One region of the Glutamicibacter sp. AOP12-B1-11 genome, then DNA from elsewhere that is predicted to be linked to it. Evidence: riboswitches for the same ligand, from Rfam matches in the RefSeq annotation. Region 1 holds a riboswitch; each other region holds the start of a gene.
The links. Region 1 has a riboswitch for S-adenosylmethionine ahead of ACT3UQ_RS00895 (ABC transporter substrate-binding protein). Riboswitches for the same ligand answer to the same signal wherever they lie in the genome.

Region 1 (7,475 bases):
TATTCCATTCACCAAATGGGTGACCGGAACCACCATCGGCATTTGGGCAGCAGTGGTGCCGATGACCATTGCGGGCATTCCCTTCTTCGCGCGGCTCGTGCAGAACGCGCTCAATGATCTGCCTAAGGAGAACCTGGCCGTCGGGCTGGTGACCGGTGGATCGCCGCTGCAAATCATCGGGGCAACCCAGATCCGTGAGGCGCTGCCCGCCCTGGCCTCCGCCGTCACGCTGAACACCATCTCGATGGTCGAGTATTCGGCCATCGCGGGAACCATCGGGGCCGGCGGCATCGGCTATCTGGCGGTCACCTACGGCTATCAGCGGTTCGACATGAATGTCATGCTTGCCACGATCCTTGCGCTCATTCTGACCGTGCAAGCAGTCCAATTCCTCGGCGATCGCATCGCCCGCGCGCTGGCCCGCCCCTAAGCGCCCTAGAACAAACGAGAAGAACATGACGACTTCACCCAAAGGCCATGACCATGGCTTCACTCTGCGTAAAAACACCGCGAAACTGCCTTGGACCATCGCGGCATGCGCGACCATTGTGGCGCTCGTCCTTGGCGCGTTGCTGGTTCAGCAAAAGTCCGCTCCAGCGCTCGCGTCCACCGAGCCCGGCAAAACGAATTTCAAGGTCCATTTTGAACCGGCAATGGCCGGGGAAGAGAAGATCCTGAAATTCGTGGCCGAGACCATCGCGCCGGATTATGGAATCGAGATAGAACCCATTGGGCTTCAGGATCCAATCCAGGCGAACCGCGCCGTGGCCGAAGGGCAGTTCGACGCGACCATCTTTGAACATGAGTGGTACATGCGGCAATCGGCAGAAGCCGCCGGCGTGGAATTGACGCCAACCGTTGAACTGTACCAATGGGGCTTCGGTCTGTATTCCACCCGCTACGAATCGGTCGAGGTTCTCCCCGAGGGGTCGACGCTGCTCCTGCCTAACGACGTCGCCAACCAGGGGCAAGCGCTTTGGCTCCTGGAGCGCGAGGGACTGCTCGGCCTGAACCCCGACATCGAACCGCGTACCGCGAAGATGGCCGACGTGGTTGACAACCCGCGCGGCTTCGAGCTGAAGGAAGCAGACCTCCTCGCCATGCCGCGCATGCTAGACGATGTGGATGCAGCCATCGGATACGTGTCGCAGTTCGATGCCGGAAAGGTCGGCCGCGACAAGGGAATCCTGTTCCCGGAACCGCCTAGAACCTTCGCCTCCAAGCTGATCTTCGGCACCGAGTTCTCCAAAACTGCCGATGCAGCCAAGCTAATCGAGGTGTTCTCCGATCCAAGACTGCAGGAATACCTGAAGAACACCGAGGATCCGTTGGTCCAAGGAGTGCTGACTCCGGTATCCGCCGAGTAGGGCCGCTCACTGGAACTATGCGAACGGCCAGCCTGAACCAGAGAGGTTCGGGCTGGCCGTTCGCTTTTATCCCGAATGTTTCGTTGGCGAGCGAGCAAATCCACCCTTGATCACGCGGGGCCGGGGATACTGCTGTCAAGGAAATCTTTTCAGCAGCGTCACGAACTGACTTATGACGATTAGTGACCGGCTTCAGGGCCTGTTTTTGCCCCAAAGTGTGTATTGGGATGACTTCGTGACGCGTATATAACGTCATGGTTGGTCACACCGCACCTGCGCGCGCAGACTTAAATTGTTCGGCAAAGACACCGAATGATAACCATCCAGAGCGACCGAGAGACCTGGCTCGTTGACGTTGCAGCAACCATCCCGGCAGGGAGCGGTGCTAAGGCCAGGACCGATGGAGATTGCTAGATTTCGCAACGGTCCGCACAGGGGAGAAGTCTGCCTTCTTCCCGCCCCGCAATACCGCGGCAGGATCGGGATTTCGGCGTAATCCTCGGGAAATTACCGAGAGGAACACCAGAAAATGCGCAACACACCACTGAGCCTGAAGGCCGCAGCACTACTCGCAGTTCTAGGTCTTTCGCTGACCGCCTGTGGCGGCAACAGCGCATCCACCGCGGAGAGCTCCGAGCCGGCAGCTTCCGCGGAAGCAGGCGCCCCGGTAGAGGGAGGAACCTTCACCTTTGCCGAGGTAACCCCGATCAACAACTGGCAGACCCAGGCCGCTCGCTTCTACGAGAAGGCGAATGTGCTGAACTCGGTGCTGGACCGGTTGACCTATTTTGATACCGAATCCGGCAAGCTCGTAGGCTGGATCGCCTCCGAGTTCACCGCCAATAAGGCACAGACCGAATTCACCTTCACCATTCGTGATGGCGTCACATTCTCGGACGGCACGGCCCTGGATGCCGAAGCGGTCAAGAAAAATCTGGACGCGCTGGGCTTAGGCGTGAAATCCGCGCAGATTCAACCGAACGTCGACTTTTCAGCCTACAAGAGCTCCGAGGTCGTCGGCGAGAACCAGGTCAAGGTGACCCTGAAACGCCCGGATGCGAACTTCCTGCGCTCCACCTCCTCGGTGACCGCCGGGCTGGTATCCCCGGGCACACTGGAACTGGACAATGCAGGGCAAACCGCAATATCGCAGATCGTCGGTTCCGGACCGTTCGTCTTCGAGTCCGAAAAGCCAGATGAAGAAGTCACCTTCACCAGCCGCGATGACTACGCCTGGGCCCCGGAAACCGCAGCAAACCAGGGTGACGCATACCTTGAACAACTGGTCGTCAAGTACCTGCCAGAAGTTGCCCACCGGGCCGGCGCGGCGCAGTCCGGCCAGGTCGATTTGGTCCGCGGACTGCAGCCCGTTGACGAAGAGGTGCTCAGCGCCGGAGGCGGGCAGATCTTCGCCGCCCAAGGCGTGGACCTGACTACCAACCATGCCGCGATTCGAATCGGTTCGGGCAAGCTGGCCGAGACCAAGGTGCGCCAGGCGTTGCAGGTGGGAATCGACCGCCAGGCGCTGAAGGACACGGTCCTCTCGGACAGCTATGTGCTCGCAGGATCGATCCTCAACCACCAGGCACCGGGCTTCGTGGATCTGTCTGCCGAGCTCGGCTATGACCCGGAGAAGTCCAAGGCCTTGCTTGAAGAAGCGGGCTGGAGCGTTGGTGCGGACGGGATCCGTGAGAAGGACGGCAAGAAGCTTGAAATCACGGTGGCCAGCTCGAATAACTCCGTGGTCATCAAGCCAGCCTTCGAGCTGATCGAACAGCAATGGCGGGAGATCGGAGTGCAGCTGGTCAACCGTGCTGCGGACAATTCATTTTTGACCAACGCCATGGTCGATGACCAGATCGAATTCTTCGGAACCCGCCAGTTCGCCTACGGCGGCCTGGGGCCGGTCTACGCGCCGGCGACAAATAACCAGACGCTGAACGCCGACAAGGAACTGAACGAATTGTTCACCCGCGAGCAGGCGGCGACCACCGAAGAAGAGCATCTGGAGCTCATCGGCGAGGAGCAGCGCGCGCTGGTACTGGACAAGGCATTGACCCTCGTGTTGTGGGACGAAGTGCAGGTGTACGGCGCCAACAAGGACGCGCACATCGACTTCACCTCCGGCACCGCACCAATCTTCCAGGGCGCCTGGAAGAGCAACGGCTAAAGGAACTCAACATGGGTGGATACATCGCACAACGCATCGGTCAGGCACTGCTGGTGATCCTGCTGGCCTACACCGCGGTCTTCCTCGCGGTGCAGGCCCTGCCGAACGACCCGGTCACGATCTTCCTCTCCGCAGACTCGTCTGCGGATCCGGCAACGATCGCGCAGATGAAGGCCTACTACGGCTATGACCAGCCGCTGATCGTGCAGTACTTCACCCAGCTCGGTGCGCTGCTGACCGGAGACCTGGGCTATTCCCTGTCCTCCGGCTCGGCGGTGTCCACCCGAATAGGCGAGGTCATCGGCTCCACGCTGCTGCTCGCCGGTAGCGCCTTCGCCCTGGCGCTGGTGCTGGCGGTCGCGTTGACCGCCGCCGCCAGCCTGTCGCGCCGCACCCGGGTCCGCAACGCCCTGCTGAATCTGCCACCGCTGATGATTTCCATCCCGGTGTTCTGGCTCGGACTGGTGCTGCTTCAGGTGCTCGCGGTGCAGCTCGGGGTGATGTCGCTGTTCCCGGACGGCTCGTTCCTCTCGCTGGCGGTGCCGATCCTCGTTCTGGCCATCCACCTCAGCGCACCCATCGCCCAGGTGCTGATCAAGAGCGTGCACGAGGTGAACACTCAGCCCTTCGTCGATGTCTTGCGGGCCAAGGGCGCCAGCGAGGAATGGATCTTCTACCGGCACACGCTGAAAAACGCCGCCCCGGCGGCGCTATCCATCGCGGGCATCACCATCGGCACCCTGCTCGCCGGTTCCGTTATCACCGAGACGGTTTTTGCCCGTGCCGGACTGGGCCAGCTGGTGCTGCAGGCGGTCACGGTGCAGGACATCCCGCTGGTGCAGGGACTGGTGCTGCTCACCGCCGCCGCCTTTACCGCGGTGAATCTGCTCGTCGACCTGATCCATCCGAAGCTTGATCCACGCATCATCACCTCCCACGCCGGTTCGCCTCGCGCGCTGGCAGCCTAGGGAAAGGAAACGATCATGAGTCTTTTGACCGAACGGGGCACCCCGGCCGTGGAGCTGGCCACTGGCAGCGCGCTCCGACCGGAGCATGGCGCCACGCCCAAGGCCACGCTGCTTGGCTGGTTGCGGAACTGGTGGGTGCTCCTCCCGCTGGCGCTTCTGCTCGCCTGGGCGGTATTGCCGGGGCTGTTCACCGGGCAGGACCCGCTCACCGGGGTGCCGCAGCAGAAGCTCGCGGAACCATCGCTGGCCCATCCCTTCGGAACCGACCACCTGGGGCGCGACGTCTATGCCCGGGTGGTCCACGGAACCAGCCAGACGCTGATGACCGCCGGACTGGCCTGCCTGATCGGCAGCGTGGTGGGCAGCCTGCTGGGCCTGCTCGCCGCCACCGCCGGCCGTTTCGCCGATTCGGTCGCGATGCGCTTCGTCGACGTGGTGCTGGCGGTTCCCGCCTTCCTGATCGCGCTGATCCTGGTCACCGCGACCGAACCCGGTCCATTCTCGCTGGGACTCGGTGTGGGCATCGCCTCGATCGCGGCCTTCGCGCGGCTTGTCCGCACCGAGGTGCTGCGCGTACGTTCACGCGATTTCGTGCAAGCGGCGCTGATGAGCGGTGGCGGCTACCTCACCGTGCTGCGCCGCCATATCATCCCGCACGTGATCGGCCCGGTGCTCGCCCTGCTGGCGGTCGACCTGGGTGCGGCGATCCTGGCGATCTCCGGGCTCGGCTTCCTAGGATTCGGCTCGCCGCCGCCAACACCCGAATGGGGGCTGCTGATCTCCGAAGGCCGCCAATACCTCACCGTCGCCTGGTGGTTGACCACGCTTCCGGGGCTGGTGATCGTCGCGGCAGTGATGCTCACCGCCGTGCTCGGCCGCGCAATCAACAAGGCATTCCGCTTCTAACCGGCATCGGGGACCAAAATTTGTGAAGGGATCAGATTATGACTACCAAGAACACCGGCACCAACCCGGTCGTGCGCATCGAGGATCTTTCGGTGCGGTACGCCCAAGGCACCCTCGCCGCGCAGGGGATCAACCTCGAAATCCCGGCCGGGCAGATCGTGGCAATCGTTGGCGAATCGGGTTCGGGGAAATCGACGCTGACCAAGGCACTGATCGGGCTGCTTCCCCAGGACGCCAGCACCACCGGCAGCATCCGCTTTGGCGGCACCGAGGTCACCGCGCTGAGCTTGCGTCAATGGCGCGATATCCGGGGCGCCGGTATCGGGCTGGTCCCGCAGGACCCGGGCGCCTCGCTCGACCCGGTGAAGACCATCGGCTCGCAGCTCATCGAGGTGTTCCGCCTACACCCGTCCCGTTCGGTGCCCAAGAACCGGTGGCGTGAAAAAGCCATCGAACTGCTCGGCAGCGTCGGGATCGACCGGGCGGAGCAACGCCTGAGCCAGTACCCGCACGAGCTATCCGGCGGGCTGAAGCAACGCGTGCTGATCGCCATCGCCTTCGCGCTGAATCCGCAGCTGCTGATCGCCGACGAGCCAACCAGCGCACTGGATGTCACCGTGCAGCGCACGGTGCTTGAAGTCTTCGTGTCCCTGGCCCGGCAGAAGGGGACCACCGTCCTGTTCGTCACCCACGACCTCGCCGTAGCTACCGACATCGCCGACCGGGTGCTGGTGATGAATGGTGGCGAGGTTCTCGAAGACCGTTCGGTCCGCGAGCTGATTGCCAGCAGCACCAATGACTACACCAAGGCCCTGCTCGACCAGGCGTACGCCACCAACCAGCGCCGAGACACGGCCGAAATCAGCGACGTGGCGATTCGCGTGACGGACCTCGGCAAGGAGTTTGGACAGGGTTCCAAGGCGCATCAGGCGGTCCAGCAGGTCAGCTTCGAGGTGGCTCGCGGCACGACCTTCTCGCTGGTCGGAGAGTCGGGATCGGGAAAGTCGACGACGGCTAAAATCATCATGGGGCTGCTTGGCGCAAGCCAGGGCAGCGTCGAGGTGAACGGCCAGGACGTCAGCTCAATCGGCGGCAAGCAGCGCTACGCGCTGTGGCGCGAGGCGCAGCTGGTTTACCAGAACCCCGACTCGGCTCTGGACCCCCGGCAAACGGTCCGTTCGATCATCCAGGAGCCGATGCGCAACTACAGGCTTGGCGATTCAGCCTGGCGCGAAGCACGTACGAACGAGCTGATGGCGCAGGTGAACCTCGCCCCGGAACTGGCCGCCAAGCGCTCGCCGGAACTTTCCGGGGGCCAGCGCCAACGCGTGGCCATCGCCCGCGCCCTGGCCAGCGGCGCGAAGATCCTGGTCCTCGACGAAGCATTGAGCGCGCTCGATGTGCTCACCCAGGAACAGATCCTCAACTTGCTCGATCGGCTGCAGACCGAACAGCAATTGACCTACCTGTTCATCTCCCATGACCTGCACGTGGTCGAACGGATCAGCCACCGGGTGGGCGTGATGCGCCGCGGCGAACTGGTGGAAACCGGAACCGTTGAGCAGGTGTTCTCCAACCCCCGCCATGAATACACGCGCACCCTGCTTGCGGCGAACCCCGGCGCGGTGCTGCGCGAATTCGAGCACCTGCGCAGCGCCTGAGCGGCAGATTCATCCCAGACAGATTTCCAGTGACAAGGAATGAGAAGCACATGAGCATTGACCTCAGCCAAACCCTGAGTCCCGAAGCCACCTACCAGGCCCTGGCTGAGCGTTTCGCTCCGGTCTTCGCCCGCGTGGGCGAGGGCGCTACGCAGCGCGAGCAGCAGCGGATCCTGCCCTTCGAGCAGGTGCAATGGCTCAAGGACGCCGGCTTCACCACGTTGCGTGTGCCGCGCAGCCACGGCGGGGAACCGGTCAGCCACGAGCATCTTTTCCGGCTGCTGATCGAATTGGCCTCCGCGGATTCGAACGTCGCCCACCTGCTGCGCAGCCACTTCTCCTTTGTCGAAACGATCGCGCTGCAGCCCCAAGAATTCCAGGACCGCTGGTTCCCCCGCGTGCT
Region 2 (7,475 bases), on a different contig from region 1:
TTTTTCTTTGTTAATGACGCTTAATTACTGGCCTCTCGATGAAATACCTGGGCTAGCTTGCCCGAGGGGGAATGGCTGTAGGATCCAGGGCATCCTTGATCTTTGGCCGTAGTCGGTGCGCAGTGTTGCGTTGAAAACAAATCCACCGAAACTGCGATCCACGTGCCTGCAGCATCCAGCAGCTCTGCATGCAGGGGATGGGTGTGGCGCACGCCGCCGATCGTCAATGCGCTGGGAACTCAGGATGCGGCTCTACTTGCGGGGGCCGTGCAGTGAGCGAACCGGCGACTACTCGGTTCCTCGGCCTGGGGCAGGCCTCCATGGTCCTCCGCTACTGGGGGCGTGGTTCGGTCCGAGGCTTATCCACCGCCGAGTCCAGAGATCTCATGCCAGGGGTGGACTTGGAGTACGCACAGTTACACCCGTCCGCTGAGGACGTGGCGCCACAGGCTTTCATAGGCTTGTGTTGTGATGAAGAAAAACCTTGTTCCCTTGATAGCACTAGCCATTCCGACCACTTTGCTGCTGACCGGATGTGACGTCAGTCAGCTAACCGAAGACAAATATGAGCAGTCGGCCTCCAAAACCGCAAAGACTTCCGCAGAAGGCGTAGCTTCCGGGTTGCTTCCCAGCTGGGCTCCCAATGGTGGAACCGACGTCCGCCTGGAGCAACGCAGCACCGGGCACGAACGAATTTTCACCATGGACTACTCAGGTGAACTTCCAAGCGGCAAATGCGAGCCGCTGGCTAACACCGGCGTTCCCAGCGCCAAGGAACTGGAAAATGGCTACGCCGCCGATTCGCGGACCAAGGACATGGCACCAGAGGATTTCGTGACCTACCGAACCCTCGAAGCCGACTGGTGGCCGGCGGACGCTGAATTGCAGAGCACCGCGCTCTGTGGACGTTGGTGGGTGCACCAGGATGCAGGCAAGCTGTACGCTTTCGCGCCAGATGTTGCCAGCGTGGCCGAGGCAATCGTCAAGGAGCGCGCCGAGGCCGAGTAAGCCCGGCCTAGGAGGAGGGCGGCAGGGTCAATACTTGAGGCGCCCCCTCGGTGATCAGTACCGTGTGTTCGGTATGCGCGGTACGGCAACCCGTTGCGCTTCGCAAGGTCCAGCCATCGGGATCGGTGATGAGCTTCGCGGTGTTTGTCATAACCCATGGTTCCAGCGCGAGCATTAATCCGGGAACCAACTTATAGCCTCGGTTGGGCCGTCCGTTGTTCGAAATGTGAGGTTCCTGATGCATTGTCGAGCCGATCCCGTGGCCGCCGTATTCGGTATTGATCGAGTACCCGGCCTCGCGCAAGACTGTGCCGATGGCATAGGAAATATCGCCAATTTTGGCCCCTGGCCGGGCCGCATCAATTCCGGCAGCTAACGCGTGTTCCGTGGCTTGGATCAGCTGGGTGCTTACGGTGTCCTGGGTCGGCCCCACGATAAAGCTGATGGCAGCATCAGCGGCGATGCCTTCCTTGGAAATCGCAAGATCCAGGGTCAGTAAATCACCGTCGGCCAGTGCGTAGTCGTGGGGTAATCCGTGCAGCACCGCATCGTTGACCGCGGTGCAGATGTAGTGGCCGAATGGTCCGCGCCCAAAAGCTGGTGCGTAATCGTCATAGCAGGATTCTGCGCCTGCTCCGAGGATCATCTCGCGGGCCCAAGCGTTGATGTCCAAAAGGTTGGTGCCCACCACGCTGCGGTCCCGCAGGGTTTGCAGGATCTGCCCCACGAGAGCTCCGGTGACCTTAGCCCGGGCAGCTTCGTGGGAATTCAGGATCTCGATCATGCGAAGCCTTTCATAAAACCAATAACAATACCGTCCATACTATACCGGTACTATAATTGGTTTTATGGTTAGATTGCCCCTCACTTTTGAAGAACTCGAACGCGGCGAGCGCCTCGGCGCCCTCTTGCGCCGGGCAAGAGCCGAGCGGACCATGGTTGACATTGCCTTTGACGCGGGAATTTCCCCGGAGACGCTACGCAAGATCGAGTCCGGGCGAGTGGCCACCCCCGCATTCTCAACTATTGCCGCCATCGCGGGGGTCCTTGGACTCTCGCTGGATGAACTATGGAATTCCGTGCTTGCCCAAGAGCCGGACGCCAGCGGTGCCCGATCCAGCCGAATGGCGCGCGAGCGGCTTGCGAGCTAGTTCGCTGAAATGCTGCGCTTTCGAAGCGGATCACGCCCCTGGCGATCGCTCCGCTCTCCTGTGCCCAGTAGTCCTCATTGATCTTTTCCAGCGGAATCTCCTGCGCGGTCAAATCATCTAAGTTCAGCCGACCTTGTTGATGAAGTTCCGCTTAGTACGGAGCGCCCTGGCGGGCGTTCGAGGGGCCCTTTCAAATCCCGTGCAGGCTGCGTTGGTGCATGGGCATGCCTAGCATGGCGTTGAGTCCTAGTGGCCTGCCCTGTGGCAACCCGATGAGGTGCACGTGCCCGCGGGTTCGATCTAAGCGAGGGCTTCCTTGCCCAGCGGCGGTCTTCATCTACTACCTGGATGCTGAAGCTGCCACCGGTGATAATGAGACGTGCTGAATGTATGCGTGCTCGGGTACATGGCCGCGGGCCTCGCAGAAGGTGCCGAACTGGTTACCTGCGGAGAACCGGTGAGCGCGGAGGGCCCTTCGTTCCGCCAACCGTCCTGAACAATGTGAAGCCGAAATGTCGGTGTCAAAAGAAGAGATCATTGGGCCGGAGCTCTCGGACACAAAATTCAGTGATGAAGATTCCCGCGCGGTCGTACTGCGCCAAGCCTTCGGCAATGGCTGCGGGCTGAATTCGATCATTTTCACCCGAGACATCTCCGAGGCGTTGCTGATTGCGAAGAAAATCCAGGCTGGCAATCTCCGCGTGAATACCGGAGCCGGCATGGACGCGAACATGCCATCTGGCGGTTTCAAGCAGTCCGGCTGGGGTATGGAAAGGGTCCCAGCTACTCGGACGGCTAGGATAAAACCATGAGCGAACAGGAGCAGCCCCGGCTAGGCAGCGCACTGGCGCAAAAGGTCGTCGACACCATCGCGCCGACGATTAACCGCCATGTCAATATCATGAATTCCCACGGGGTGATCATTGCTTCCACCGATGCGGCCCGCATCGGAACGCATCACGAGGGCAGCGCCGAGGCGATCCGCCGCAACCAGATCATCCGCGTCAGCCAGGCCGATGGCAGCGCCGGAACCCAGCCCGGGGTCAACGTTCCGCTCACACTGGATAATCAGCTGTGCGGGGTCGTCGGCGTCACCGGAGCCCCGCATGAGGTCGAGCCGCTAGCCGATCTGATTGCACTGACCGTGCAGTTGCTCTTCACCCAGGAACGCGAGCACTCGCGCAGTACCCGCCGTGAAACAGAAGCCCGGGACATTATCTCCGCGTTGCTGGCCGGATGGGCCGAGCCAGAAGCCATTGACCGGAGCCTGGCAGCGCACGGCCTGCGCGGACCAACGCAACTGGAGGCATGGATCCCGCGCAGCGCGCAGGATCCATTGCTGGATGTGCCGGCCGTTGAGGGCCGGCGCACTTCCTGGATCAACCTCTCCGGTGCGTTCTGGCGGATCCGGCTGGCGAACGAACCGGCCTTCGAGGAAGACCAAGGCGCAACGGAGCGCTATCTTGCCTCCGCCCCGGCAGAAGGCGCCGGACACCTGCTGGCCGAAGCCGAAGCCCTCCGTGCCCTCGTGGCGCTCCCGGCGCTGATACCCCAGCGACGAAACCGGGAGATCTGGAGCCCGGAAATCGCCACCGCTATCGCGCGCACACCGGCGCAGAGCCTGAGCCATATTGCCCGGCCCGCCCGGGACCTGAGCGAAGAGCAAGCGAAGACGCTGCTGGTCGTCACAGCCGCAGCATCGATGACCCAGGCCGCAACCGAACTGCACATACACCGCAATACCCTGGTGCAGCGTCTGGAGCGCATAGCCCTGATCGCCGGGGTGGACATCCGCCACACCGGCCAGGCGGTGCGGCTGCAGCATGCCATCTACGCAGCGGTCGCCCTAGACCAGAAACACATATTCTAGGAATTTCCGGCATAAGAATATGGGCGTGCGCCCATAGGCGATTGAGTCCGCAGTCCCTAGTATTGGCAAGATGCTCGAAGTTGAGCGCCCGCTGAACCGGTCCTCCCGGCCGAAACAGCCTTCGCAGGAAAAGCCTGAGCAGCTTGACCTGGCGGAATAGCGGGCGGCAGCAACGGGCCGGAACTCGCACCCAGAACGACCGCCTGCGCCATTGCAGGTTCGGGCTGGGGGCCACAGATATTGGCAAAGGAGCCAACTCGCCGTGTATGAACTCCTCGTTCTGCTGATCCTCGTGGTGGCCATTGTGCTGGTCACCGCACGCTGGAAAATCAGCCCCTTCCTCGCCCTCATCGGCGCGGCCATCCTCGCGGCCTTCGCCTACAAGATCCCCATCGCCGAGGTCGCCTCCACGGTGACCACCGCCTTTGGCAGCACCATGGGCAATATTGGCCTCGTAATCCTCTTCGGCACGATGATCGGCATCATCCTGGAGCGTTCCGGGGCCGCGATCTCCATGGCCGATGCGCTGATCAAGGTGCTGGGCACCAGATTCCCCAACCTGACGCTGTCGCTCATCGGCTACATCGTTTCCATACCGGTCTTCTGCGACTCGGGCTACGTGGTGCTCAACTCCCTGCGCAAGGCCATCACCCTGCGCACCGGTGTTTCCACGCTGGCCACCTCCATTGCCTTGATGACCGGCCTGTATGCCACCCACACCATGGTCCCGCCGACCCCAGGACCGCTGGCAGCCGCCGAGTCCATCGGCATCGCCGACAACCTCGGATTGATCATCGCCATCGGCCTGCCGGTGGCAGTGGTCTCGGCCATGGCCGGGCTGTTCTATGCCAGCCGCTTCAACAAGTCCACCTGGACTCCGCTGCCATCCGAGGATGAGAACGACATCGCCGAAATAGATTACGAGCAGCTGCGGGCAAGCTTCGGCAAGCTGCCAAGCCCTGGCTTGGCCTTCCTGCCGATCCTCGTGCCGCTGGTCTTGATCTGCGCGGCATCGATCGCCAAGCTTCCATCGCATCCCTTCGGCGAAGGCGCCGCACTGGAAGCACTGTCCTTCATCGGCACCCCGGTGATCGCGCTGATCTTCGGTTTGCTCGCCGCGACCTTGCTGCTGAACGGCAATAAGAAGCTTGCCGACTTCAACGAGCAGATGCACGAAGCCGTGCGCACCGCGGCGCCCATCCTGCTCATTACCGGTGCCGGCGCAGCCTTTGGTGCTGTGCTGGCAGCCTCGGAGCTGACCACGATCCTCTCCGATTCGCTCAGCGGCTTGGGTCTCGGACTGGCTGTGCCATTCCTGATCGCCGCGGCATTGAAGTCGGCGCAGGGCTCATCCACCGTATCGATGGTGACCACCTCGGCGCTGGTCGCCCCGATGCTCGGATCCCTCGGTCTGGACTCCGAACTGGGCATGGTGCTCAGTGTCCTGGCAGTTGGCGCCGGCGCGATGGTCGTCTCGCATGCCAACGATTCCTACTTCTGGGTGGTCTCCCAGCTCAGCCGCATCCCGGTGATCACGGCCTACAAGACCTTGAGCGTGGCCACCGCCATCCAGGGCACCGCCGCATTTGCTACCGTCTGGATCCTCGGGGCATTCCTGCTCTAGTAAATCCAAGAAGCCTGCATCAACCAATAACCGCGCCATCAGAGGATGGCGCGGTTATTGGTTTAACTGGCGGGATGGCCGCAATAGGCAAGGCAAGGCTGCAACTTCGAGCACAGCCCAGCTTTCCCCATTGGCTTGCTGGGCAAGGATTACGGGCATGGGAACAACGACCGGCAATCCGGCCATCCGGGATGCCTGATCGCTGGATCCATGATCCACCCCCGCATTCGCTGACGCTTATCGCTGTCGGCTAATTGAGAAACCGAGATCCCCCTGACAGGTGCCCGGACGATTGATGCTGGATCCGGATATCAAGCTCTCCGATCGCCGATGACGTAACCTCCAGAAGTATGACGGCGTCCCAGCGCCTTCGGGGCGGTCCAAGTCCGCCGGAAATCTCGCTTTATGACGACTTCTGACCGACTATTCCGTCGGATGACGTGCTCCTTCCATCCGCTCATGCCGCGGTGTTTCACTCGAAGTACCAACCATCCAGAGCGGCTGAGAGACCTGGCTCGACGACGCCGCAGCAAGCCTGCATTCCGCAGCTAGTGCTAACGCCAGGTTCGATGGATCAGCAGAAAGCAACTTTCTGCTTCCTTCGGAGCAAGACTCTAAGGGAGAACGAAAATGACCGTACTGAGCACGCAACTGCCCCGCGTTCCCTACACCGGGAGCGCAGACGAGGCCGAGCTCGCCCACTGGCGCGAGATCGCCGAGCAGGTCGCGGCCACCCTGGCCGCCGATGCGCTGGAGCGCGACCGCAAACACGAGCAGCCCTTCGCCGAGGTGCAGCTGCTGCGCGAGGCCGGGCTGCTGAACCTGCTGGTTCCGGCCGAATTCGGGGGAGCCGGAGCGCACTGGGCCACCGCCTTTGAAACCATCCGCATCCTGGCCGCGGCCGACGGGTCCATCTCCCAGCTGCTGGCCTACCACTACATCAACCAGTCCGGCATCGCCTTCTACGCTCCGGCCGAAGCCCAGGCCGAGTGGTGGCGGCGCACCGTGGCCGGAGGCTGGCTCTGGGGCGATTCGGTGAATCCGGTGGACCCGCAGCTGACGCTCACCGCGGAGGACGATGGCTTCCGGCTGAACGGTTTCAAGCGTTTCTCCACCGGCTCCGGAGTCGGCGAGATGATCGTCGTCAACGCCGAGGTCTCCGGAGGCCCGCGACACGGCGAAGTGTTGGCCTTCGTCCTCCCGCGCAACCGGGAAGGGCTGGAAATCGTCGATGACTGGGACTACCTGGGCCAGCGCTTGAGCGCCTCGAACTCGCTGAAGTACCACAACGTGCGCATCGAGGCCGCCGATCTGCTCGGGGCGGTGACCGACGAGCCGGTGTCCACCCTGCTCACCCCCGGGATCCAGCTGGCCTTCGCGAACTTCTACCTGGGCATCGCCGAGGGCGCGTTGGCCCGCGGCAAGCAAATCCTGCTGGGCCGCAAGAACGCCTGGTTCCTCTCGGCGGCGGAGACCTACTCCCAGGACGTCGTCTTCCAGCGCACCGTGGGCGAGCTGAAGGCGCGCACCGCCGCGGTGGCCGCCCTGGCCGAGAAGCTCGGCCGCAAATTCGATGCGCTGCTGGCCAAGGCCGGGAATGTCACCCAGCCCGAACGCGCGGCGCTGGCGGTGGAAATCGCCGAGGCCAAGGTGGTCTCCACCGAGATCGGCGTGGAGGTCGCCAACCGCATCTTCGAGGTCACCGGTTCCTCCTCTACGCAGAATGATGTGGGCCTGGATCTGTTCTGGCGCAATGTGCGCACCCACTCGCTGCACGACCCGGTGGACTACAAGAAAATCGAGGTCGGCGCGTACTTCCTGC
Region 3 (7,475 bases), on a different contig from region 1:
CCATAATATAGCGCAGCTCGGGCGCCGACAGGCGGGTGTTCAGTGCGATCAGCACGCCCCCGGCCAGCGGAACCGCGTAGTGGGCCATGAGCATCTCGGGAGTATTCGGCGCAAGTACCGCGACGCGGTCCCCGGGCGCGATCCGCGCCTTGACGACCTGGGCGAAGCGTTGCACGCGCCGCTCGAATTCGGCGTAGCTGTACCTGCGGGTCCCGTGGATCACCGCGGTCTTCGACGGGTATACCTCGGCCGAACGCTGCAGGAATCGCAGGGGTGTGAGTTCCGAGTGGTTAGCCTGAGTCATGACCATGTGTGCGATATCCTTCGATTCGTATCCGTGGTTTCCTTCAGCCTGCGCCTGTGAGCTGAAGCACTTGCGACCTTCATGGTGGCATGGACCTCGGGTTCAATCCAAGAACCGCAGTATCAATTCGTTCAGTGGCCGAAATTCAGCGCCGGGTGGCAGTTCGGTCGATGAGCGTCTCCGGGGAGATGCCGAGAATCCTGTCGTCACCCTCTTGCGGGGTGCCGCGACCGTCGGTGTTATTCGTCAGCACCCAGAGCTCGCCGGTCTCGCTGACCTTCACGTCCCGCAGGCGCCCATGGTCACCTACGAGGAACTCGGTGGAATCGTGAGGCGTGCTCAGCTCCACGGTTCGCAGGCGCTCCCCGCGCAGGTTGGCGATGTAGAGGACCCCGTCGTAAATGGTGATGCCGCTGGGGCTCGCGGACTGCGTGCTCCATTGCTGGATCGGGTCGCGGTATTCGGGATCTTCCGCAATGCCTTCGTGCGCCGGCCAGCCGTAGTTGGCTCCGGGCTCAATAATGTTCAATTCATCCCAGCGGTTCTGCCCAAACTCGCTGGCATACATGGTTCCGTCGGGAGCCCAAGCGATACCTTGTGGATTGCGATGGCCGAAACTGAATACCGGCGAACCGGGGAAGGGGTTGTCGCCGGGGACCTCGCCCTGAATGGTCAGCCGCAGGATCTTTCCGCCTAAACTTTCCAGATCTTGAGCCGAGGATTCATTTCCAGCGTCTCCCACGGTCGCGTAGAGCATCGAATCCGGTCCGATGGCTAGACGCCCCCCGTTGTGAATTCCTGCCGATGGCAATTCGGACAGGATCGTCCGCGGATGACTCAGCGCGAGCGCACCGCTGTCGCCGGAAAGTTCGAATCGCTGGATGCGGTTGCCGTCTTCTGCGGTGGAGTAGGCGAAAAGGTAGGGCTGTTGAAAGGCCAGCCCAAGCAGTCCGCCTTCGCCACCATGAACTACGTCGTCCAAGCGGATGATTTGCCGGGCATTGCCCGCTGAATCTATTTCCACGATCCGCCCCGAATCGCGTTCTGAAACGATCAGCGTATTTTCGGCGAAGACCATGGACCAGGGGGCGGCTAGCTCGGCTGCGATCCTTCGCGGTTCGGGCGACTTGGTATCGACTGCCCTGCTGCTTGACGTGGCGCCGGGGGAACGCGGTGCTTCGGCGGCGCATCCGGTGAGCATCGCGGCGCAGGCGAGAATTCCAAGGAAAACCGTGATCTTCGGATTACCAGCTATTCGAGGCCGCATGGTTTCAGGCTAGCAAGATCCGTTCGCTATGCAAGAGGCTGGGCGCTTCGTATCGCACCGAAGGGGAGCGGTATCAGCGGGCCGCGCAGCCGCATCCGAACCCTCCTGTGATTGAATAAATTTCCGATGGACCCTCGAATACTTGTGGCTCATCGAATTTTGGGTTGAATATTTCGATTTGCGAAGCAATTTGTTTGACGCGCGGGAGCTTAGGCCAATATCGTTTTAATCAGAATCATGAGCGTCAGCTAAAGGCCCTGGCTAGCTGGCCGGCAACCCTCTATACGGTAGCGGGGTGCTCCAGGTGAAGATTCGGTGTCGCGCAACACCGCACGATACAAGTACCGCACATCGAGGCGTTAAACCTTCGACGGCGGGTAAGAGCAAGTCAAAGCTGCTTTAGCCTGCCGCCGACCGTCGCCGTACCGGTGGGCATGAAGCAAAGGAAGTCAAGGCATGTCTTTGAATCAAGAACTTGACGCACTGACGCTGCGCAAGGTTTTCGCCCAGCACCCATCGGGAATTGCCACTCTGTGCGCCGAAGTCAACGGGGAAAAGACGGGAATCGTCGCCTCCTCATTCACCGTAGGGGTTTCCTTGGAACCGGCGTTGGTGATGTTTGCCGTGCAGAAAACCTCGAACACTTGGCCGAAGCTGCGGGACGCAAATCGAATCGGCGTTTCGGTGCTCAGCGAGCGCAATGAAGGGGTCTGCAGGCAGATCGCTTCCAAGAGCGGAGATCGATTCCGCGGTGTGGACACCCACACCAGCGACGACGGCTCGTTGTTCATCCATGACTCAACGCTGTGGCTCGACACGACGATCTACAGTGAGGTTGAGGCCGGAGACCATTGGGTCATCCTGTTGCAGGTCCATGGCCATAAGGTCGCCGAGCATTCACCGTCGATTTTCCATGATTCACGATTTCACTCGTTACCAGTCCCGGAACTCGTCTAAATAGTTGTCTTCGCTTCGCGCCACCTGTCATTTTCGCTGACAAGTGGCGCGCAGTCGTTTAACTGGCCCGGCGAGCTTGGACCGCGCGGGCGCGTTAAGTTCATATGACCGCAGAGGGGTGCTCTGCATCGAATTGTGGATTACTCGCCTCGAAGTTACGTTTCAGTAGCTTTTTGGAGCGGTGACTACCGCGTTCTTCACGAAGATTCTTTCCACAAAACTATCCACACCTCTGTGGATGGTACGTTGATAAGTCGATGAAGCGGGTTGAAAACACCGGAATCCCGCGAGATATGCTGTGGATAACGTCATTTGCGAAGGTTGACTCTACAAAGAAATTAACTTTCTATCCACAGGTGTGCAAACAACAAACTCCAAGTCAGATAGTCATTAGCGCAACTTAAGTGGGGTAATCCACAAGCTTCTCCCCAAGTCGCACACAGGGTCATCCACAGCTAGAGGGGGATTATCCACAGATCTTGTGGATAACAGAGTTTGCGGCTATGGATAAGAGACCTACTGTTGGCTTTGGGACTGATATATCCACAGGTACCGCCGACACGATAACGTCGGTTGGCGGTGACATGCTTGAGTGTTGCCATCATGGCACAAGGGTATTTCCCAGAGGGTCAATAGGGGATGGAAGTGTCAGTTATGAGCGCGGAGCCGGTCTACGAGAGTCAGGGTTCGGAAGCGGGTCGCACCCCGCCGCAGGATATTCCTGCCGAAATGTCGGTTCTTGGCGGCATGATGCTGTCGAAGGATGCGATCGCCGACGTGGTCGAGGCGCTGCGCGGAACAGATTTCTATCGCCCGGCCCATGAATCCATTTTTGACGCAATCATCGATCTCTACGGACGAGGCGAACCAGCCGATGCCGTGACGGTCTCCGATCTGCTCACCAAGCGCAGCGAGATCGCCCGCGTGGGTGGCGCCGCCTATCTGCACAACCTCATCCAGCAGGTGCCCACCGCCGCGAACGCCGGCTACTACGCCGAAATCGTGCGCGAACGCGCCGTATTGCGCCGACTGGTCGATGCCGGGACCCGGATCGTCCAGATGGGCTATTCGCCCGATGGTGAGGTTGACGCGATCGTCAACGAGGCGCAGGCCGAGGTGTACAAGGTCGCCGAGAACCGCAACAGCGAAGACTACGTGCGCCTGAGCGACATCATCGAGGGAACCGTCGATGAGATCGAGAATGCGGCGAACGCCGGCGACGGAATTACCGGCGTGCCAACCGGGTTCTACGAATTCGACGAACTGACCCAGGGGTTGAAGGGTGGTCAGATGATCATCATCGCCGCCCGCCCCGCAGTGGGTAAGTCGACCTTCGCCCTGGACTTCGCCCGTTCCGCGGCAATTAAGAACAATATGGCCACCGTCTTCTTCTCGCTGGAAATGGGCCGCAACGAAATTGCGATGCGCCTGCTCTCGGCAGAAGCATCCATCCAGCTGCAGGATCTGCGCAAGGGTTCGGTGGAAGACGCACAATGGACGAAGATTGCGACCACGATGGGTCGCTTGAACGAAGCTCCGCTGTTCATCGACGATTCGCCGAATATGTCCATGATGGAAATCCGCGCCAAGTGCCGACGGCTGAAGCAGCGCAACGAGCTGCGCATGATCATCCTCGACTACCTGCAGCTGATGAGCTCGGGCAAGCGCGTGGAATCGCGCCAGCAGGAAGTGTCCGAGTTCTCGCGTAACCTCAAGCTGCTGGCCAAGGAACTCGACGTTCCGCTGGTTGCCCTCTCGCAGCTGAACCGTGGTTCCGAGCAGCGCACCGACAAGAAACCAATGATCTCGGACCTTCGTGAATCGGGATCGATCGAGCAGGACGCCGATATGGTAATCCTGCTGCACCGTGACGATGTCTACGACAAGGAAAACCGTCCGGGTGAAGCCGACGTGATCATCGCAAAGCACCGTGCCGGCCCCACCAAGACCATCACCGTGGCGTTCCAGGGCCACTATTCGCGCTTCAGCAACATGCAGAACGACGGCTAGCCTGCCGAGGCAGGCCTACGGCACAGGGCAGGGTCCAGAAATCCGCAAGATTTCTTGGCCCTGCCCCTTGGTTCAGCTGCGTTCTCCGTGCATGGCTTCGTGCCGATGATAGTGCTGAAAGCGCCGTCCATTCGCGCCGCGCGTGGGGCTGGCTGCCTAGAAAAGGCCAAGGACACCGCTGGAGAGTATCCCGGTAGCTCCCACCATCAGCGCTAGGCAGAGCGCGGTGATCTTGACCAGTCGGCGACGCGTATCTTCGTTAAGCATGGGTTCAGCTTACAAAGCCATGCGGTGCATCCACTAACCATCGGTGCCGAATCGGCGTCCGAGAAGTTCAATGAAAGAATGGCCGCATGCCATCACCACGTGACTCTGCGGTAGATTCCGCAACGGTTGAGTCGATCTATGCCGCCAAATATTTGGCGACCACCCTGGGCATGTTCGTCCTGGTCTTCTTGGTGGGTTTCGAAGCGTTGGCGGTTTCCACGATCATGCCGCTGGTCAGTGAGCTGCTCGATGGACAGAAGTACTTCGCGCTGGCCTTTGCCGCACCGATTGCCAGCGCGATGCTTGGCATGGTTGCTGCGGGAGAGGTTTCGGACCGAAGAGGCCCGAAGATTCCGCTGTACGCTTCCGTGGCTATTTTTGCCGGCGGCCTGCTTATCTGCGGCACCGCGGCGGATATGCAGGTGCTGATCCTCGGAAGAATTTTGCAAGGCATCGGTGGCGGCGCCGTGACCGTGGCAATCTTTGTGCTGATCGCTCGGGCATATCCGGCAAAATTGCACAGCAAAATTTTCGCACTTTTCGCCGCCGCCGGGGTGATCCCGGCGTTGCTCGGACCGTGGATTGCGGGCCTGATCGCCACATACCTCGGTTGGCGTTGGGTATTCCTTGGGGTGCTGATCTTCATCGCCTTCGCGATCGTGGCGGTCATCCCGACCCTGCATCGCATGGATTCTGCACGCGATGCAACCCTCGGTCCGGTCTCCATCAAGCGGCTACTGCTCGCGGGGTTCACCGGGGCTTCGGTGATCGCCATGAACCTGCTTGGGCTCATGGACAATGGGTGGCCCTCCGTCGTCGCCCTGCTGTCAGCGTTGGCGCTCGCCCTGTTGGCGATCCGGCCGCTGCTGCCCGTAGGGACCTTCAGCGCCCGGCGTGGAATGCCAGCCACGGTGCTGACCCGATCGCTGGTGGCTGGAGCATTTTTCGGCACAGAGGTCTACCTGCCGTATTTGCTGCGCGAAGACTATTTTCTGCCTCCGGACCGCGCGGGTCTGGTGCTCACCGCCTCCGCATTGTCCTGGGCCCTGGGCTCGTGGCTGCAGGGGAAAGCCGGTGAACGTTTAAGCAATTCCGCATGCATCGGAATCGGCGCCCTGGCCGGGGCGTTCGCCATCTCCACCGCGCTTTATGCCGCGTTGTTCCACCCGTCGGTGGCCATCATCGTGGTTGGTTGGGCGATAGGCGGATTTGGAATGGGAATGATCTTCCCACGCCAAAACGTGAATATGCTGGCCCTCTCCGGCAAGCAGGAACAAGGGTTCAACTCCTCGGCGATGACCATGGCGGATGCGCTGGGCAACGCGGGAGTGACCGCGCTTGGCGGGGTCATCTTCGCCACGGTGGCAGTGGGGCTGGGCTTCGCCGCGGTCTTTGCCTTCTCGTTGTTCCTGATCATCGTACTGCTGGTCGTTACGCCGCGGATCGAATCCCCGGCGGCGGCTGGCCCTAAGTAGCCCAGGCGTATGGAAACTGAGCTCCCAGCCATCGGCGCACCGGCCACCAGGGCGCTGCTAAGCGCTGGTATCACGAGCCTCGAACAAGCGGGCGAAACCGGCGAGAAAGCGCTGCTTCGGTTGCATGGCGTCGGACCAAAAGCGCTGCGCATCCTCCGTGAAGCCCTGGACAAGCAGGGTCTTGAGCTGCGCAGCTAGGCGCGTGGCAGGACTTTCAGGTGCTCTGGGGTCGTCGCGACGAGGTGTGGCTGGTATTCGGCGTGCTTAGCGACATAGGCCTTGACGTACGGGCAAACTGCCACGATCTTGGCTCCACCGGCGATGGTGTTGTCCAACGCGAATTTCACCAGCACACTGGCCAGTCCTTGTCCGCCGTATTCTTCGTCCACGGTCGTGTGGAAAAAGATCCGCTCGGTGCCAGCGGAACCGGTGAATTCTCGAAAGTGGGTTGCGCCAATGACCTTTCCATCATCGTCCAGTGCATATCGCCGACGTTCGGGCAGGAAAACAGGGGTGATTTCGCTCATTTGGTGGCCGCTTTCTAGGAGGGGTTAACTCGTGTACGTAGTCGGACGGTAGGTAGCGCCGGCGCCGGCAATGGCGCGGGAGTGTTTTCCGGAAATGGGCCAAAGCGGTCCTCCGAGCTGTCTCCTGGTTCGGCGCCGATTTCCGCTTGGTACTGCGCGCGGAATGCGAGGACTTCTTCATGGCTGCGTCCCACGAAGTTCCACCACATGAGGATCTCCTCTTTCAGCGGCTCTCCGCCGATCAGCAAAGCGCGGACCGGCTGCTCGCCGGCAGTGATGCGCAGCGTGGTGCATCCGGCCCGGACGAAGCCCAGTTCGCGGTGCTCAAGTGGTTTGCCGTTGACCGTCGGACGGCCCTGATCAACGAGTACACCGTGTTCGTGATGTGCGGGGACCACGATTTCGACCTCGGTATGCGGGTCGAGGTGCAGTTCGGCCCCGCTGAGTTCGGTATGCGTCTTCACCGGGGAGGTGAGGCTCTGCTCGCCAATCGCGAGAGTGCCGAGGAAAACGTTGAGCATCCATCCTTGGCCGTATATCGGTTCGGGACGGTAATTTTCGAAGGTTGGTTCCATATTGCGCACCCGGTCAGGCAGGGCGGTCCATAGCTGGGCTCCGTGCAAGATCGTGGTTTCTTCGCAGAGCATTTCGGAATGTGTGATTCCGTA

Region 2: another riboswitch for S-adenosylmethionine. It lies ahead of ACT3UQ_RS14785 (acyl-CoA dehydrogenase family protein); the one in region 1 lies ahead of ACT3UQ_RS00895 (ABC transporter substrate-binding protein).
Region 3: another riboswitch for S-adenosylmethionine. It lies ahead of ACT3UQ_RS09400 (flavin reductase family protein); the one in region 1 lies ahead of ACT3UQ_RS00895 (ABC transporter substrate-binding protein).

The regions. Positions count from the first base shown of each region.
Region 1 covers NZ_JBQSYL010000001.1:175,293-182,767, forward strand. The annotation lists gene ACT3UQ_RS00885 (methionine ABC transporter permease) at 1-430, shown strand, start outside; gene ACT3UQ_RS00890 (MetQ/NlpA family ABC transporter substrate-binding protein) at 456-1,367, shown strand; SAM riboswitch class I at 1,684-1,774, shown strand; gene ACT3UQ_RS00895 (ABC transporter substrate-binding protein) at 1,897-3,537, shown strand; gene ACT3UQ_RS00900 (ABC transporter permease) at 3,549-4,505, shown strand; gene ACT3UQ_RS00905 (ABC transporter permease) at 4,521-5,411, shown strand; gene ACT3UQ_RS00910 (ABC transporter ATP-binding protein) at 5,450-7,072, shown strand; gene ACT3UQ_RS00915 (acyl-CoA dehydrogenase family protein) at 7,123-7,475, shown strand, end outside.
Region 2 covers NZ_JBQSYL010000025.1:63,684-71,158, reverse strand. The annotation lists gene ACT3UQ_RS14815 (hypothetical protein) at 472-1,008, shown strand; gene map (type I methionyl aminopeptidase) at 1,016-1,792, opposite strand; gene ACT3UQ_RS14805 (helix-turn-helix domain-containing protein) at 1,857-2,159, shown strand; partial or broken gene ACT3UQ_RS14800 (aldehyde dehydrogenase family protein) at 2,669-2,971, shown strand; gene ACT3UQ_RS14795 (CdaR family transcriptional regulator) at 2,968-4,029, shown strand; gene ACT3UQ_RS14790 (GntP family permease) at 4,292-5,653, shown strand; SAM riboswitch class I at 6,139-6,229, shown strand; gene ACT3UQ_RS14785 (acyl-CoA dehydrogenase family protein) at 6,284-7,475, shown strand, end outside.
Region 3 covers NZ_JBQSYL010000013.1:3,563-11,037, reverse strand. The annotation lists gene ACT3UQ_RS09410 (AMP-binding protein) at 1-310, opposite strand, end outside; gene ACT3UQ_RS09405 (PQQ-dependent sugar dehydrogenase) at 450-1,571, opposite strand; SAM riboswitch class IV at 1,805-1,921, shown strand; gene ACT3UQ_RS09400 (flavin reductase family protein) at 2,028-2,528, shown strand; gene dnaB (replicative DNA helicase) at 3,183-4,538, shown strand; gene ACT3UQ_RS09390 (MFS transporter) at 4,892-6,280, shown strand; gene ACT3UQ_RS09385 (DNA-binding protein) at 6,290-6,478, shown strand; gene ACT3UQ_RS09380 (GNAT family N-acetyltransferase) at 6,475-6,807, opposite strand; gene ACT3UQ_RS09375 (pirin family protein) at 6,822-7,475, opposite strand, start outside.